Regions from separate parts of the Stenotrophomonas sp. a6 genome, predicted to be linked through region 2. Evidence: predicted binding sites of a transcription regulator. Region 2 holds the regulator's gene; the other holds the start of a gene.
The links. Region 2 encodes FliA, which starts transcription of late flagellar genes. Its sites were predicted from a motif close to TAAAGTTTNNCNNNCNNNGGCCGATAA; they were not measured.
Positions count from the first base shown of each region.

Region 1: the regulator FliA is predicted to act here: its motif matches at 5,055-5,081, upstream of Q9Q79_RS15235 (methyl-accepting chemotaxis protein).

Region 1 is NZ_CP133161.1:3,289,440-3,296,953, forward strand. Features, by position in the region: gene Q9Q79_RS15210 (catalase) at 1-560, shown strand, start outside; gene Q9Q79_RS15215 (hypothetical protein) at 583-1,074, shown strand; gene Q9Q79_RS15220 (alpha/beta hydrolase) at 1,084-1,824, opposite strand; gene Q9Q79_RS15225 (hypothetical protein) at 1,965-2,504, shown strand; gene Q9Q79_RS15230 (hypothetical protein) at 2,519-2,809, shown strand; gene Q9Q79_RS15235 (methyl-accepting chemotaxis protein) at 2,899-5,025, opposite strand; gene Q9Q79_RS15240 (L,D-transpeptidase family protein) at 5,258-6,220, shown strand; gene Q9Q79_RS15245 (M23 family metallopeptidase) at 6,225-6,896, shown strand; gene Q9Q79_RS15250 (hypothetical protein) at 6,832-7,494, opposite strand.
Region 2 is NZ_CP133161.1:2,105,949-2,113,462, reverse strand. Features, by position in the region: gene flhF (flagellar biosynthesis protein FlhF) at 71-1,693, shown strand; gene Q9Q79_RS09790 (P-loop NTPase) at 1,680-2,567, shown strand; gene Q9Q79_RS09785 (RNA polymerase sigma factor FliA) at 2,564-3,307, shown strand; gene cheY (chemotaxis response regulator CheY) at 3,365-3,757, shown strand; gene Q9Q79_RS09775 (protein phosphatase CheZ) at 3,757-4,362, shown strand; gene Q9Q79_RS09770 (chemotaxis protein CheA) at 4,365-6,194, shown strand; gene Q9Q79_RS09765 (flagellar motor protein) at 6,296-7,036, shown strand; partial or broken gene motD (flagellar motor protein MotD) at 7,038-7,514, shown strand, end outside.

The DNA.
Region 1 (7,514 bases), 1.2 Mb from region 2:
CCGATGGTCTGGCGTTGCCTGCACTGCCCGACCCGGCGCCGACCGCTACCCCAGTGCGGGACATGCCCCCCGCCCCCGAAGTGCGGGTGATCGGTCGCAACAAACCCACCCTGCAAGGGCGCTGCATCGGCATCCTGTTCGATGAGGGTTCTGATGCCCGGATCATTGCCAGCCTGAGCAAGGCAGCCAGGAAAGCAGGTGCGGATGTGAAGCTGGTCGCCCCCAGAGTGGGTGGCGCCACGCTCAGCGATGGCGCGCTGCAGGCGGCGGATGGGCAACTGGCGGGCACCCCGTCGGCCGTGTTCGATGCAGTAGCCGTGGTGCTCAGCCCGGAAGCGGCGAAGGCCTTGTCGAAAGAGAGTGCAGCCATCGAATTCGTCAGCCAGGCGTGGGCGCACCTGAAGGCCATCGCCAGCGACGCGGGCGGCCAGACGCTGCTGAAGGCGGCAAGGGTCGGCAACGACGCCGGCATCGTCGAAGCGGAAGACGCCAAGGCATTCCTGGCGGCGGCCGCCACCCGCCAGTGGGCGCGCGAACCCAAGCTGCGCCTGCTGGCCTGACTACAACAACAGGAGAACTGTCATGCCCCGTGGTGACAAATCCGCATACTCCGATAAACAGAAGCGCCAGGCCGAGCACATCGAGGAAAGCGAGCGCGAGCGCGGTGCCAGCGAAGGCACGGCCGAGCGCATTGCCTGGGCGACCGTGAACAAGCAGGATGGTGGTGGCAAGCGTAGCGGCAGCGCGCGCAAGGGTACGAAGAAGGCGACCAGCAAGAAGGCTGCCAAGAAGGCGCCTGCCAGAAAGTCGGGCACAAAGAAGGCCACGACCAAGACGACGGCGGCGAAGAAGGCCCCTGCGAAGAAGACGACAGCCAGGAAGGCGGCGGCAAAGAAGGCACCGGCTCGCAAGACAGCCACAAAGAAAACCGCAAAGAAGACAGCGGCCAAGAAGGCCGGTACAGCCGCCTCGCGCAGTGCTGCAGCGAAGAAGGCGGCGAAGACACGTGCGGCGAAGAAGACCGTGCGCAAGGTGGCGGCGAAGAAGGCCGCGCGTACCCGCGCGCGCGGCTGAGTCCTTCGATCAGGGCGACAGCGTCCTCATCCACGCGGCAACTTCGGCTGCGGCTGCGTCAGCGCGTGCCTGCAGCAGCAGATGCGGCCCTTCCAGCGAAACATGCCGGGCATCCGGCAAAAGGGCCTGCAGTTCTGCCACGCTGGGCGGCCACAGCAGGCGGTCATGGCACGCGTGCAGGCACAGCGTCGGCACGTCGATTGCCGGCAGCAATGCGCGTACGTCGACGCGCAGGGTCGCTGCGGCGCGTTGCCGCAGTGTGGCCGCCGGAATCCGGGCCAGCGCATCGCGCAGCATCGACAGGTGCTCGCGGGTGCGCCACCGCCCCAGCAGAAGGCGCGCCAGCAACGCCACGGGAGGCAGAGGCCAAGCCGGCGTCAGCAGGGCTGCGCTGGCTGCCGGCAATGGCACCGGCCGACACGCAAAGGTCGCGGCAAGCACCAGTCCGCGCAGCCCGGCGGGCTGTCGCGTGGCCAGTTCAACCGCCAACGGGCCCGAGAAGGACTCGGCAAGCAGGATGAAGGGATGGCCGGGCAGCTGCGACCACAGCCGTTGGGCCAGCGTGGCGTGATCCTGCCCTCCCTGCGCAGGCAGCGTAATCGTCTGCGTCGTCAGCCCATGAGCCTGGAGTGCTGACAGAAACGGGATCGACAGCCTGCCGGAGCCATCCAGCCCGGGCAGCATCAGCACGTGCTGCGGCGTGGGTGATGCTGAATCACAGCCCGGCTTTTCCTCGCTCCCGATTCCCATGTCACCTCCTTTGCTGGCAAGCATCGCCCACATCAGCAGGCAGCGGAACCTCCGCTCCGGCTCTCCTGCTGCTTTGCCGGTCAAGGTTGAGCGATACTCCCCGCTCTGCCGCGGGACGCGGCTGCCAAGGAGAGCCTCTGATGCGATGGACCTACGCGCTGGCCATGATGGCCATGATGCTGCCACTGAACAGTTCCGCCAACGATGGCTGGATAAACGGGGCAGGCAAGGCGATGCCGGAGACCGATGCCATGAAATCCAGCGGTGGCTTTGCGGCATCGCTGCTGGTCACCTCCGATGCCGACTGGCAGGCCAAGTGGGAGACCCCGCCAGAGACCACTCCCGGTTTTACCCAGGCCGACGAAGTCCACCCGGGCGGTGAATTGTTCCTGCTGACATTCCTGTCCAACCCGCAACTGGATGAGAACCGCGTACCCAAGGTGCACTGCGATCTGCGCATGCTGCGCCCGGACGGCACTACCAGCATCGACGAACGCGATGTTCCCTGTTTCACCGCTGCCCTGCCCGGCCCGCCAACCCTGTTGTACATGACCAACCTGCACCTGAAGTTCGTGGCCGAGGCCAGTGATCCGAAAGGCACGTGGACTGCGCAGGTGGTGGTCAGGGATCTGCTGCGGAATGTGAGCCTGCCTCTGCAGGCTCACTTCGACGTCCGTTGAACGGAGGCGTGCGGATGAAGATGCGGCGATTACTGAGCTGGACCGGTCTTGCGCTTTGCGTGGTCTACCTGCTGTTGACCGCATGGCTGGTTCACGGCGCGCAGTCGGATGCGGACCCGAAGGGGGCCTATATCCTGATGTCGCTCCCCATCACCCTGCAGTCTGCTGCACTCGATGCCATCGGCGCAGGCAGCCTGCTGTACGGCAAACCCTGGTCGACCGCGTATGCAGTACTGGTTCCGCCAACACTGCTGTTGCTGTACGCAGCCGGCTGGCTGATCGAACGCGCCGCGCGCGGCCGCTAGCCAGCGGCACCGACCGGTTGCGTGCATGCGGTGCCCTGCATGCGGGGCATCGCATGCAGGGCGTCATCCAACATCCAGTCGCAGGTTGCTTACGCCGCCTGCGCAGGCACGATGGGCATGCGCGCGCCCTGCTCCACCTTGAACACCGCCACCGACGTGGTCAGCGCATGCGCCTGTTCTTCCAGCGCGCGGCTGGCGGCAGTGGCTTCTTCCACCAGCGCAGCGTTCTGCTGGGTCACCTGGTCCATCTGCACCACCACCTGGTTGACCTGCTCGATACCGGCGGCCTGTTCCTTGCTGGCCGCTGCGATGTCGCTCATCAGCTGCGTGGTGCGCGAGCTGGCCTGGGCCACGCGGGCGATCGCGGCTTCCGATTCAACGGTCACCGCCAGGCCGCTCTTCACCTTGGCAGCGGCGTCTTCGATCAGTTCCTTGATCTCCTTGGCGGCGACACCGGCACGCTGTGCGAGCGTGCGTACCTCGCTGGCGACCACGGCAAAACCACGGCCCTGCTCACCTGCACGCGCGGCTTCAACCGCAGCGTTCAGCGCCAGGATGTTGGTCTGGAACGCGATGCCGTCGATCACGGTGGAGATTTCCGAGATGCGTGCCGAGGACTGATCGATCTCACCCATCACCGACGCCATCTGCGCCATCGCCTGCTCGGTTTCGCGTACGGCGGCACCGGCGGCGTGCGCTTCACTGTCGGCCTGACGAGCGAGCTCGGCATTCTGGCGCACAGTCGAGGTCAGTTCCTCCATCGATGCGGCGGCTTCTTCCAGGTTGGCGGCCTGCTGCTCGGTGCGGCGCGACAGGTCGTTGTTGCCGGCGGCCAGTTCCTGCGCCGCGTTGTTGATGCTGTCGGCGGCCACCTGGATGCCACGCACGATGCCGGTCAGCTGCGCGGTGGTGGTGTTGGCGTCGTCACGCATGCGGGCGAATACACCGTCGTACTCGCCGTCCATGCGTGCAGTCAGGTCGCCGTGCGAGATCGCACGCAGCACATCGGAGACATCAGCGATGCTGGCCTGCGAACTGGCCATCATGCCGTTGAGGTGCTCGACCATCGCCTTGAACTGGAACTGGAACGCAGCGGCATCGCCACGCATGCTGAAATCACCGGCGCGCGCGGCCCGGGCCAGTGCATCGATCTGCGCGTTGATCGCCATCAGGCTCTGCTTCACTGCCGCCAGAGTGCGGGTCAGCGTGCCCTTCTCGCCCGGGTAGTCCGGCAGGTCGCGGCTGAGGTCACCGATGGCGTAACGCTGCATCACTTCAGCCATCAGCAGTTCCACCTGCACGTGCGATTCGACCAGGCTGTTGGTGGCCTGCACCATGCGGCCGAAATCGCCGGGGAAGGCGCTGGCGTCCATGCGGTAGCGGATCGCACCCGCCTCGTGCTGTTCGGCCATCTGCAGCTGTGCGCCGATCGCCGCCTGCACGCTCTGCCGCACGCTGGCCATGGCTTCACCCAGCTGGGTCAGTTCATCGCGGCCGCCAAGGCGGAACTCCTGGTCCAGCTGGCCCTTGGACAGGCGCTCGGCCAGGTTCACCGCGCGGGCCAGCGGGCCGGTCAGGCTGCGCCCGATCATCACCGAGGCGGCGATGCCGACCAGCAGTGCAACGCCGCCCAGCACCAGCAACTGCAGCAGGCTGCGCTCGCCCAGGCGGATTGCCTCGGCGGCCGCCTCACGGCTTTCCTTCTCCTCGAAGTCCACGCCATCGGACAGCGCCTTGTTCCAGCCGTTGGCGGCTTCCTGCACCGGGCCCAGGGTCAGCGCCACGGCGCCCGGGTAGTCGCCCTGCTCCATCAGTTCGCTGGTCTGCTTGTTGAGCGGACGCGCGATGGCACGCTTGGCGGCGATGGTTTCGGCAATGGCCTTGCCCTCGGCGTCGCTGGGCAGCGCCTGGTAGGCCGTCCAACTGGCCTCATAGCGCTTGACCAGATCGGCGATGCGCTGCTCATCATGGCCACGGTCATCGCCCTGGCGGATCAGCATCTCGCGGCGAACGACCATCATCTGGTTGTTGGCATCGAGCATCTGCGAGAGCAGGCGCACCTTGGCCACGCTGACATCGACCACCTGCTGCATCGCGCGCTTCTGCACGACACTGGCGGTGGCGCCGGTGGCCACCACGGCCGCAACCAACAGCAGCAACAGGCCAAAGCCCAGCCCAAGACGCCAGGCAACCCTGACATTCCTCAAGTAGTTCATCGGTACATCCAAAACGGGGGGATGTGGCGTTATCGGCGGCCCGCCAGGCAATCTTGATCGCCAACCGCCAATGGCGTGGGGCACCATTCACCTTGGTGAGCCCTTGGCCGGCGGCACCCGCGCGGGGACGGTGGCGCAACGACCCGACTGCTCATGCAGACGTCAGATCTCTTTCACGGCGGCTCGGCGCGGCCTGCAGGCAAGGTGGTGGCGTCATCTGCTGGAGTTCCCAATGCCATTACCCGTGTACCGATCCACCCTGCTCGCTCTCTCGCTGCTGGCATCGCCGGCGTTCGCGCAGGCACCGCCGCCTGGACTGCCCGCCCCCATTGCCGAGAAGGCCGGACCGGACACCGCAGCACGTTCCGCCCTGCATGCCCAGGTGCTGCTGGATCGCGCGAATTTCTCGCCCGGCCAGATCGACGGTGAAGTGGGCAGCAACCAGCGGCGCGCGGTGTCGGGTTTCCAGGCGGCGCACGGCCTGACCGTCACCGGTGAACTGGACGACGCGACCTGGCAGGCCCTGCAGGCTGATAGGGTCACCCCCCTGGCCAGCTACACGCTGACCAGCGAGGATGTCGCCGGGCCGTTCCAGGCGATGCCGAAGGGCCCCGCCGCACAGGCCAAACTGAAATCGCTGGGCTTCAACAACGTCGAAGAGTCGCTGGGCGAACGCTTCCACGCATCCCCTGAGCTGTTGAAGCTGCTCAATCCGGGCGTGGATCTGAGCAAGGCGGGCAACCGCATCCAGGTGCCCAATGTCGCACCATCGCCGCTACCGAAGGCGGCCAAGGTGGTCGTCGACAAGTCCGATTCCAGCCTGCAGCTGCTGGATGCGCAGGGCAAGGTGATCGCTCAGGTGCCGGTTTCCTCCGGCAGCCAGCATGATCCGCTGCCGATTGGCGAATGGAAGATCCTGGGCGTGTATCGCGACCCGCCGTTCCACTACAACCCCAAGCTGTTCTGGGATGCGCGCAAGGGCGAAAAGAAGGCGACACTGCCGCCGGGCCCGAACAATCCGGTCGGCCGGGTCTGGATCGACCTGTCCAAGCCACACTACGGCCTGCATGGCACGCCCGAGCCCGGCCATGTCGGCAAGACCGAGTCACATGGTTGCGTGCGCATGACCAACTGGGATGCGCTGCGCGTGGCCGATGCGGTGGATACCTCCGTCCCCGTGGTGATGCAGGAGTGAGCCGATGCGCCTTTCTCAGCTGATCGTGCTGGGTGTTCTGCTGGGACTGGGGGCCGGCTGGTGGCTGCGCCGCGATGCAGGCGAGCCGGTAGCCGCCTCGCTGCCGGAAGCACAACCGGCAGCCGCTGTGGCGCCGGCCAAGGGATCGGTAGCGCCGCTCGACACGGCCCCTGCCCCCGCCGCACCGTCAGCCGCGCGGACTGCGGATGCGCCGTCGGGTCTGCTGCTGCCGGTACAGGGCGTCCTGGCCTCCCAGCTGCGCGACACGTTCACCGATGCGCGCAGCGAAGGCCGCGTGCACGATGCCATCGACATCATGGCCGATGCCGGTACGCCGGTGCTGGCAGTGGCCGATGGCACGGTGGAAAAACTGTTCGACAGCGAGCGCGGTGGCCTGACGGTCTACCAGTTCGAGCCCAGCGGACGCTGGTGCTACTACTACGCGCACCTGCAGCGCTATGCCGATGGCCTGACCGAAAAGCAGGTGATCAGGCGCGGGGAGGTGATCGGTTACGTGGGCAGTACCGGCAACGCCAGCGCTGAGGCCCCGCACCTGCATTTCGAGGTGCACGTGCTGGGACCGGAGAAACAGTGGTGGAAGGGCGAATCGATCAATCCGTACCCACTGCTGAATCCGCCTGCTTCGAAGCCCGGTGCTGCCAGCGCCGCAAGGTGAACGTGAACACCGCCAAGGCAGCCCCTGGAATCAACAGGAGCAGTGCCGCCACTTTCCAGAAGAAGAACGGCCACAACCAGACATAATCCAGGTGAGTCAGCTTCAACAGGTCCAGTGGCGGCTGCAGCTCGACGGTGGCCGCGCGATCGGCCAGCGCCGGGTCCACCTCCAGCACGGTTACCCGCACCCATGAGCGGCCGCGTGGCAATGCGTCGCCACGGCCATAGCCGAAGTAGGGCGCCATGAGGCCGCTGGACTCAACCGAAGCCAGCCCACGATTGATACCCTGCCCGGCCACTCCCGAACGCTCCCCTGCGCGGAAGTCTCCATGATCGGTCGGAGTTTCGATGCGCAGCAGCACCTCGGGGTCAGCCTCCGTACCGTCCGCGGCATAGCGCAGGCGCAGCCGCAGTTGATCATCGATGAGGCGGTAGACGGTGATCTGGGCGGTTGCGCCAGGGCTCAGCACCAACGGCACCGTCTGCGTGCGCGAAGCCAGGGTATTGGCGGCCGCGCCCAGCACCAGTACCAGGCAGGCGATGCCCCACAGGCTCCACAACACCCACAGGGTGATCCGCACGACCGTTTCGCCCTTCACGCTGACGTCCTGGTCATCGC
Region 2 (7,514 bases):
CACCGTGCAGACCACCGACCACCCGAGTTCTCCGACCGCCACCCCGCCGTCTTCGTCCCGTGACCACAGCATGAAAATCAAACGATTCGTCGCCGCCGACATGCGCTCGGCCATGAACCTGGTGCGCAAGGAACATGGTCCTGACGCCGTGATCCTGTCCAACCGCCGGATCGAGGAAGGCGTCGAGATCGTCGCCGCGGCCAACTACGACGAGAGCGCCGTGCAGCGTGCACTGGAAGCCTCGCGCCGTGATGTCGCACCGCCGCCGGCTCCCAAGCCGCGCACCGCTGCTGACGCGGTGATCGCCGCGGTCACCCGCCGCCGCAGCGCTGCCCCGGCGCCGGAGCCGGTGGCCGCCACCACCTCGGCCGTGGCCGCCCTCGCCCGTGCGGCCGTGGGTGCCACCGGCCGCACCTTGGACAGCGCCGACGAGATCGTGCCGACCCGCGGCAGCACCGGCTTCGCAGCCACCCTGGCGCGCGCCGCCGTCAACGAACCGGCGCTGCCCGAACAGATCTTCGCCCCGTTCGCCGAGGCCATCGTTGCACCGGGCCCGGCCGTCACCGCGCCGGCCAACCGCGCCCGCTTCCAGATCGACCCGCCGCACGACACGCATCACGAAAGCGTGCCCCCCGCCGTGCAGCCGCCGCCGCTGCCGGGCGCTGCCATGGCCGATGTCCAGCCTGACATCGCCGCCAGCGAAACGGCAGCGCTCGAAGCCGCCGGCGAAGCCAGCCCGGCCCCCATGCTGGCCCCGGCACCGACGCTGACCGTGGTTGCCCAGGACGACGCCGAAATCCGCCAGCTGCGCCAGGAAGTGGCCGGCATGCGCCAGGTGATCGAGCGCGAGATGAACCGCTTCACCGACGAGCGCCTGCGTGGCAGCCCGGTGCGCGCCACCGCGCTGGACCTGATGGACGAGTACGGTTTCGACGCCGGGCTGGCCCGCGACGTGGCCATGCAGATCCCGCTGGAGACCGAAGCCCATCGTGGCCGAGGCCTGATGCTGGGGCTGATCTCGCGCAAGCTGCCGATCGCCCCGGTCGACCCGCTGGAAGAAGGCGGCGTGATCGCCCTGGTCGGCCCGACTGGCGCCGGCAAGACCACCACCATCGCCAAGCTGGCCTCGCGCTTCGCCGAGAAACACGCGCCGCGTGACGTCGCCCTGGTGACCACCGACACCACCCGCATCGGCGCCCGCGAGCAGCTGTACGGCTACGGCCGCCAGCTCGGCATCGCGGTGCACGAAGCCAACAGCGGCACCGACCTGGACCAGCTGCTGGAACGCCTGAAGGACTACAAGCTGGTGCTGATCGACACCGCCGGGCTGGGCCCGCGCGACCGCGCGCTGGCCGCGCAGCTGCAGTGGCTGCGCGCCGCCCGCCAGGTACGCACCCTGCTGGTGCTGCCGGCCAACACCAGCTTCGGCGACATGGACGAGGTGGTCCGCCGCTTCGGCGCCGCCAACCTGCAGGGCCTGGTGTTGAGCAAGCTGGACGAGACCGGCCGCTTCGGCAACGCCCTGTCAGTGGCCGTGGACCACGCCCTGCCGATCACCTGGGTGACCGATGGCCAGGATGTTCCGGAGGACCTGCACCGGGCCAGTGCGGCCAATCTCGTACTTCGCCTTGAAGATTTGCGCCGCGCGGCCGATATGCCCTGCAACCCGGAGTTGAACCATGCCGTCGCGTGAGTACGCCAAGCTGACCAAGACCTTCCCGCTGTCGGCCACCCGCAGCGAGCCGCTCGGCCCTGTGCGCACCATTGCCGTAACTGGCGGCAAGGGCGGCGTGGGCAAGACGAATGTGTCCGCCAACCTGGCGGTGGCACTGGCCGGGATGGGCAAGCGCACGCTGCTGCTGGACGCCGACCTGGGCCTGGCCAACATCGACGTGATCCTGGGGCTGAACCCGACCTTCACGCTGGCCGACCTGGTCGCCGGCCGCTGCTCGCTGGACGACGTCATCGTCGAAGGCCCGAACGGCGTGCTGGTGGTGCCGGCCGCGTCCGGCCGCCGGCACATGGCCGAGCTGGCCCCGGCCGAGCACGTCGGCCTGGTCAACGTGTTCTCCGAGCTGGAACGCGAACTGGACATCATGGTGGTGGACACCGCCGCAGGCATCACCGACGGCGTGCTGACCTTCTGCCAGGCCGCGCAGGACACCGTGGTGGTGGTCTGTGACGAGCCGGCCTCGATCACCGACGCCTACGCGCTGATCAAGGTGCTGTCGCGCGAACGCGGCGTGGACCGCATCCAGGTAGTGGCCAACATGGTGCGCGACCCCAACGAGGGCCGCGTGCTGTACGAAAAGCTGACCCGCGTGTGCGAGAAGTTCCTCGCCGATGTTTCGCTGAACTACCTGGGCTGCGTGCCGCAGGACGACTGGCTGCGCCTGTCGGTGCAGCGCCAGCAGCCGGTGGTGAAGGCCTACCCGTCCAGCCCGGCCGCGCTGGCGATCACCGAGATCGCGCGTCGCACCGCACGCTGGCAGGCGCCGACCGAACCGCGTGGCGGCGTCGAGTTCTTCCTCGAGCGCATCCTCAAGCAGCGCGGGGTGGCCGCATGAAAGGCGCAGCCCAGTACAGGGAAGTCCAGCGCTCGGCGGCCAACGAGGTCATCGCCCAGCATTCGGACCTGGTGCGGCGCATCGCCCACCACCTGGCCGCGCGGTTGCCGGCCAGCGTTGAAGTGGACGACCTGATCCAGGCCGGCATGATGGGCCTGATCGAAGCGTCGCGCAGCTACGACGCCGACCAGGGCGCCTCGTTCGAGACCTATGCCTCGATCCGCATCCGCGGTTCGATGATCGACGAGATCCGCCGTGGCGACTGGGTGCCGCGCTCGGTGCACCGCCGTGCACGCGATGCCGCCGCCACCATCCGCCGCCTGGAACAGAGCAGCGGCCGCGCCGCCAGCGCCACCGAAGTGGCCGCAGCGATGGAGATGCCGCTGCCCGAATACCTGCGGTTGATGGAAGACGCCGCCCGTGGCCAGGTGCTGAGCCTGGAGTCGCGCATCGAGGACCAGGGCGAGCTGGACACCGTCGCCCAGGGCGGCCCGACCCCGCAGCAGGTACTGGAGCGTGGTGAGTTCGGCCGCGAGCTGGGCAAGGCCATCGGCCACCTGCCCGAGCGCGAACAGCTGGTGCTCTCGCTCTACTACGAGCAGGAACTGAACCTGAAGGAGATCGGCGCGGTGCTCGGCGTGAGCGAGTCGCGGGTCTGCCAGATCCACGGCCAGGCGGTGCTGCGCCTGCGTGGCCGGCTCAAGATTTTCGAGGCGGCGGACGCCGGCCTGGAAGAATGAACATGCCCGAGGCGGCTGCCCCCGGCCGCCCGGAATGAACAACAAAGGAACTCTGCTTTGAACAAGAACATGCGCATCCTGATCGTCGATGACTTCTCGACCATGCGTCGGATCGTCAAGAACCTGCTGGGCGATCTGGGCTTCACCAATACCGCCGAAGCCGAGGACGGGCATGCCGCGCTGTCGCTGCTGCAGAGCCAGCCGTTCGATTTCGTGGTCACCGACTGGAACATGCCGGTGATGACCGGCATCGAGCTGCTGAAGGCGATCCGTGCCGATGCCAAGCTGAAGACCCTGCCAGTGCTGATGGTCACCGCCGAAGCCAAGCGCGAACAGATCATCGAAGCCGCCCAGAACGGCGTGAACGGCTACATCATCAAGCCGTTCACTGCGCAGACGCTGGAAGAGAAGCTCGGCAAGATCTTCGAACGCCTGGCGGCCAGCGCCTGATGGATACCACGGTCGACAAGAGCGCCCTCGCCCTGCGCCTGCAGGAAGCCCTGGACGCACTCGAGTCCGGTGACGAGGCCGCCTGGCGGCAGCGCATCGACGGACTGGTCGCGCTGCGTACGCAGCCGATGATGAGCGGCCTCTCGCGGCTGGCCCGCGAGCTGGGGCAGGCACTGGGTGAGCTGCCGACCGTGCCCAGCGAGGCCGGTGAGCTGGACGACGCCTGCGCACGCCTGGACCACGTGGTGGCAATGACCGAACAGGCCACGCACCGCACCCTGGACCTGGCCGAGGAATGCCGCAGCCTGACCGAACAGCTGCGTGCTGAAGGCCTGCAGCCGGGCCAGGACGCGCAGCTCGAGCGCATCCGCCACAACCTGACCGAGATCGCCCTGACCCAGAGCTACCAGGACCTGACCGGGCAGATCATCCGTCGCGTGGTCGGCATCGTCCGCCGCGTGCACGAGGGCTTCGGCGCACTCGGCCTGCCGCCGGAACAGCATCGCACCGACCCGGAACTGGCCGGGCCGGCACTGAAGGGACTGGACCGCCACGCGGTCTCGCAGAACGACGCCGACGACCTGTTGTCGGATCTGGGGCTGTAAGCATGAGCGCGGTATCCGACGACATCACTGCCGACTTCATCATCGAGGCACAGGAAATCCTGGATCGCCTGGGCGAACAGCTGGTGTCGCTGGAGCAGGCACCGCAGGACACCGAGCAGCTCAACGCGGTGTTCCGTGGATACCACACGCTCAAGGGCGGTGCCGGCTTCCTTGGCGTCACCGCGATGGTCGAACTGTGCCACGCCGCTGAAGAGGCCCTGGGCATCGCGCGTGCCGGGCAGGCGGTGCTGCAGGCCCACCACTTCGACGCCGCCCAGCAATCGCTGGACTACCTGCAGTCGATGCTGGACGCCGTGTCCTCCGGCACCGAGCCAGGCTATGCGCCGCCGGACCTGATCGCGCAGTTCGACATGAACGGTGGCACTGCCGCGCCGGTCGCTGCGGCCGCCCCTGCGGCAGCTGGCAGCGACCTGATCACCGACGACGAATTCGAGGCCCTGCTCGACCAGCTGCATGGCGGCAACGCACCGACCGCGGTCGCGCCGGCCCGGAAGGCCGACGACGGCCTGATCAGCGAAGACGAGTTCGAAGCGCTGCTGGACCAGCTGCACGGTGGCGCTGCGCCAGGCGCGAAGCCTGCTGCCACCGTCGTGGCGGCACCTGCCGCTGCACCGCGCCCGGCGCCCGTACCGGCGCCCGCCGCCAAGCCGGCGGCCAAGCCGATGGCCGAGGCCGAGCACACCGTGCGCGTGGACACCAAGCGCCTGGATGCGATCGTCAACCTGATCGGCGAACTGGTGCTTTCCCGAAACCGCCTGAAGACCCTGCGTGCACGCCTGCGCGACGAGGAGCTGGACCGCGCCGTATCGACGCTGGACATCGCCACTGCCCGCCTGCAGTCGGCGGTGATGCGTACCCGCATGCAGCCGGTGGGCAAGGTGTTCTCGCGCTTCCCCAAGGTCGCCCGCGACGTCGCCCGCTCGCTGAAGAAGGAAGTGGACCTGGAGCTGGTCGGCGCCGAAACCGAACTCGACCGCAACCTGGTCGAAGCACTGGCCGATCCGCTGGTGCACCTGGTCCGCAACGCCATCGACCATGGCGTGGAAATGCCCGATCTGCGCGAAGCACAAGGCAAGCCCCGGATGGGCCATGTACGCCTGTCGGCGCAGCAGGAAGGCGACTACGTCAGCATCGAGGTGCAGGACGATGGCGCCGGCATCGACCCGGAGAAGCTGCGCGCGAAGGCGCGTGAGAAAGGCCTGATCGATCCGGAAGCCGCCGCCCGCCTGAGCAGCGAGGAGTGCCTGCACCTGGTGTTCCTGCCGGGCTTCTCGACCAAGCAGCAGGTCACCGACATCTCCGGCCGTGGCGTCGGCATGGACGTGGTGCAGTCGCGCATCCGCGAACTGAGCGGCCAGATCCAGATCCAGTCGGAACTGGGTCGTGGCAGCCGCTTCCTGATCCGCGTGCCGCTCACCCTCGCGATCCTGCCGACTCTGCTGGTGCAGGCCGGCGAGGACGTCTACGCGCTACCGCTGGCACGCGTGATGGAAGTGCTTCACGCGCCGCGCACCTCGCTGGGCTGGTTCGATGGCCGCGCCGTGCTTGATCGCCGCTCGCACACCCTGCCGCTGGTCGACCTGCGCCAGTGGCTGGATGTGACGCCGGCCGCGTCAACCCTGCTGACCATCGTGGTGCTGCAGGCCGGCGAAGCGCGCTTCGGCCTGGTCGTGGACCAGGTACGCGGGCGCGAGGAAGTGGTCATCAAGCCACTGCCAAAAGCCCTGCGCGGCCTGCGCGGTTATGCCGGTGCAACGTTGATCGGCGATGGTCGCATGGCACTGATCCTGGACGTGGACGGCATACGCTGAACGCCGCCGGGCATGGCCCGGCGACCCGAAAACTGTGACTACCGTCTGTACGCGTTCTCCCGGTGTCTCAAGTCCCATTCATACAAGCCGATACCGGAACCATGGATAGACTCAGCCTCATTGGACTCTTTCTCGCCCTGGCCTCGCTGGTCGGTGGCAGCATCCTCAAGGGCGCCGGCCTGGCGTCGCTGTGGTCGCCTGCGGCGTTCGTGATCGTCATCGTCGGCACCGTTGCCGCGATCCTGCTGCACACTTCGCCGGCGGTGTTCAAGCATGCGTTCAAGATCGTGCGCTGGGTCGTGCGCCCGCCGCACAGCGATCGCCGCGAACTGATCCAGCAGATCGTCGAGTGGAGCAACATCGCCCGTCGCCAGGGCCTGCTGGGCCTGGAATCCCAGGTGGAAGCGCAGCAGGACCCGTTCCTGCGCAAGGGCCTGCAGCTGCTGGTGGACGGCGTCGAGCCCGAATCGATGCGGCACATGCTGGAAATCGAACTGGGCAGCCAGGAACACCAGGACCAGGCCGGTGCCAAGGTATTCGAGGCGATGGGCATCTACGCGCCCACGCTCGGCATCATCGGTGCCGTGCTCGGCCTGATCGCGGTGATGAAGAACCTGGCCGACCCGAGCAAACTCGGCCACGGCATCGCCGCCGCATTCACCGCCACCATCTACGGCATCGCCTCGGCCAATCTGCTGTTCCTGCCGATCGCCGCCAAGCTCAAGAGCGTGATCTCGCACAACACCCGCGACCGCGAGATGGTCATCGAAGGCCTGATCTCGATCGCCCAGGGCGAGAACCCGCGCAACATCGAAACCAACCTCTCCGGCTTCCTGCACTGACATGGCCCGCCGCAAGCACCACGAAGAGCACGCCAACCATGAAGCATGGGCGATCCCCTATGCCGACCTGATGACGCTGCTGCTCGCCTTCTTCGTGGTCATGTACGCGATCTCCTCGGTCAACGAGGGCAAGTACCGGATCATGGCCGACGCGCTCACCGATGCCTTTGGTGGTGCGCCGCGCACGATCAACCCGGTGCAGGTCGGCAACAAGCAGGTGCAGGGCGGCGGCTGGGACAGCCCTTCGGTGATCAAGTCCGGCACCAAGATCGGCCCCTCCGCGCCGGCGCCGTCGCACGACCCGACCCTGCTGCCGTCGATGGCCTCGCAGATGCGCATGCCGGTCTCCGTCCACAACCAGGAACAGATCGCCCGTGCCGAGCGCCAGCTCAACGGCATCGCCGACCGCCTTACCGCTGCACTGGCGCCGCTGATCGACCGCGGCATGATCAGCGTGCGCCGCACCGAGTTGTGGATC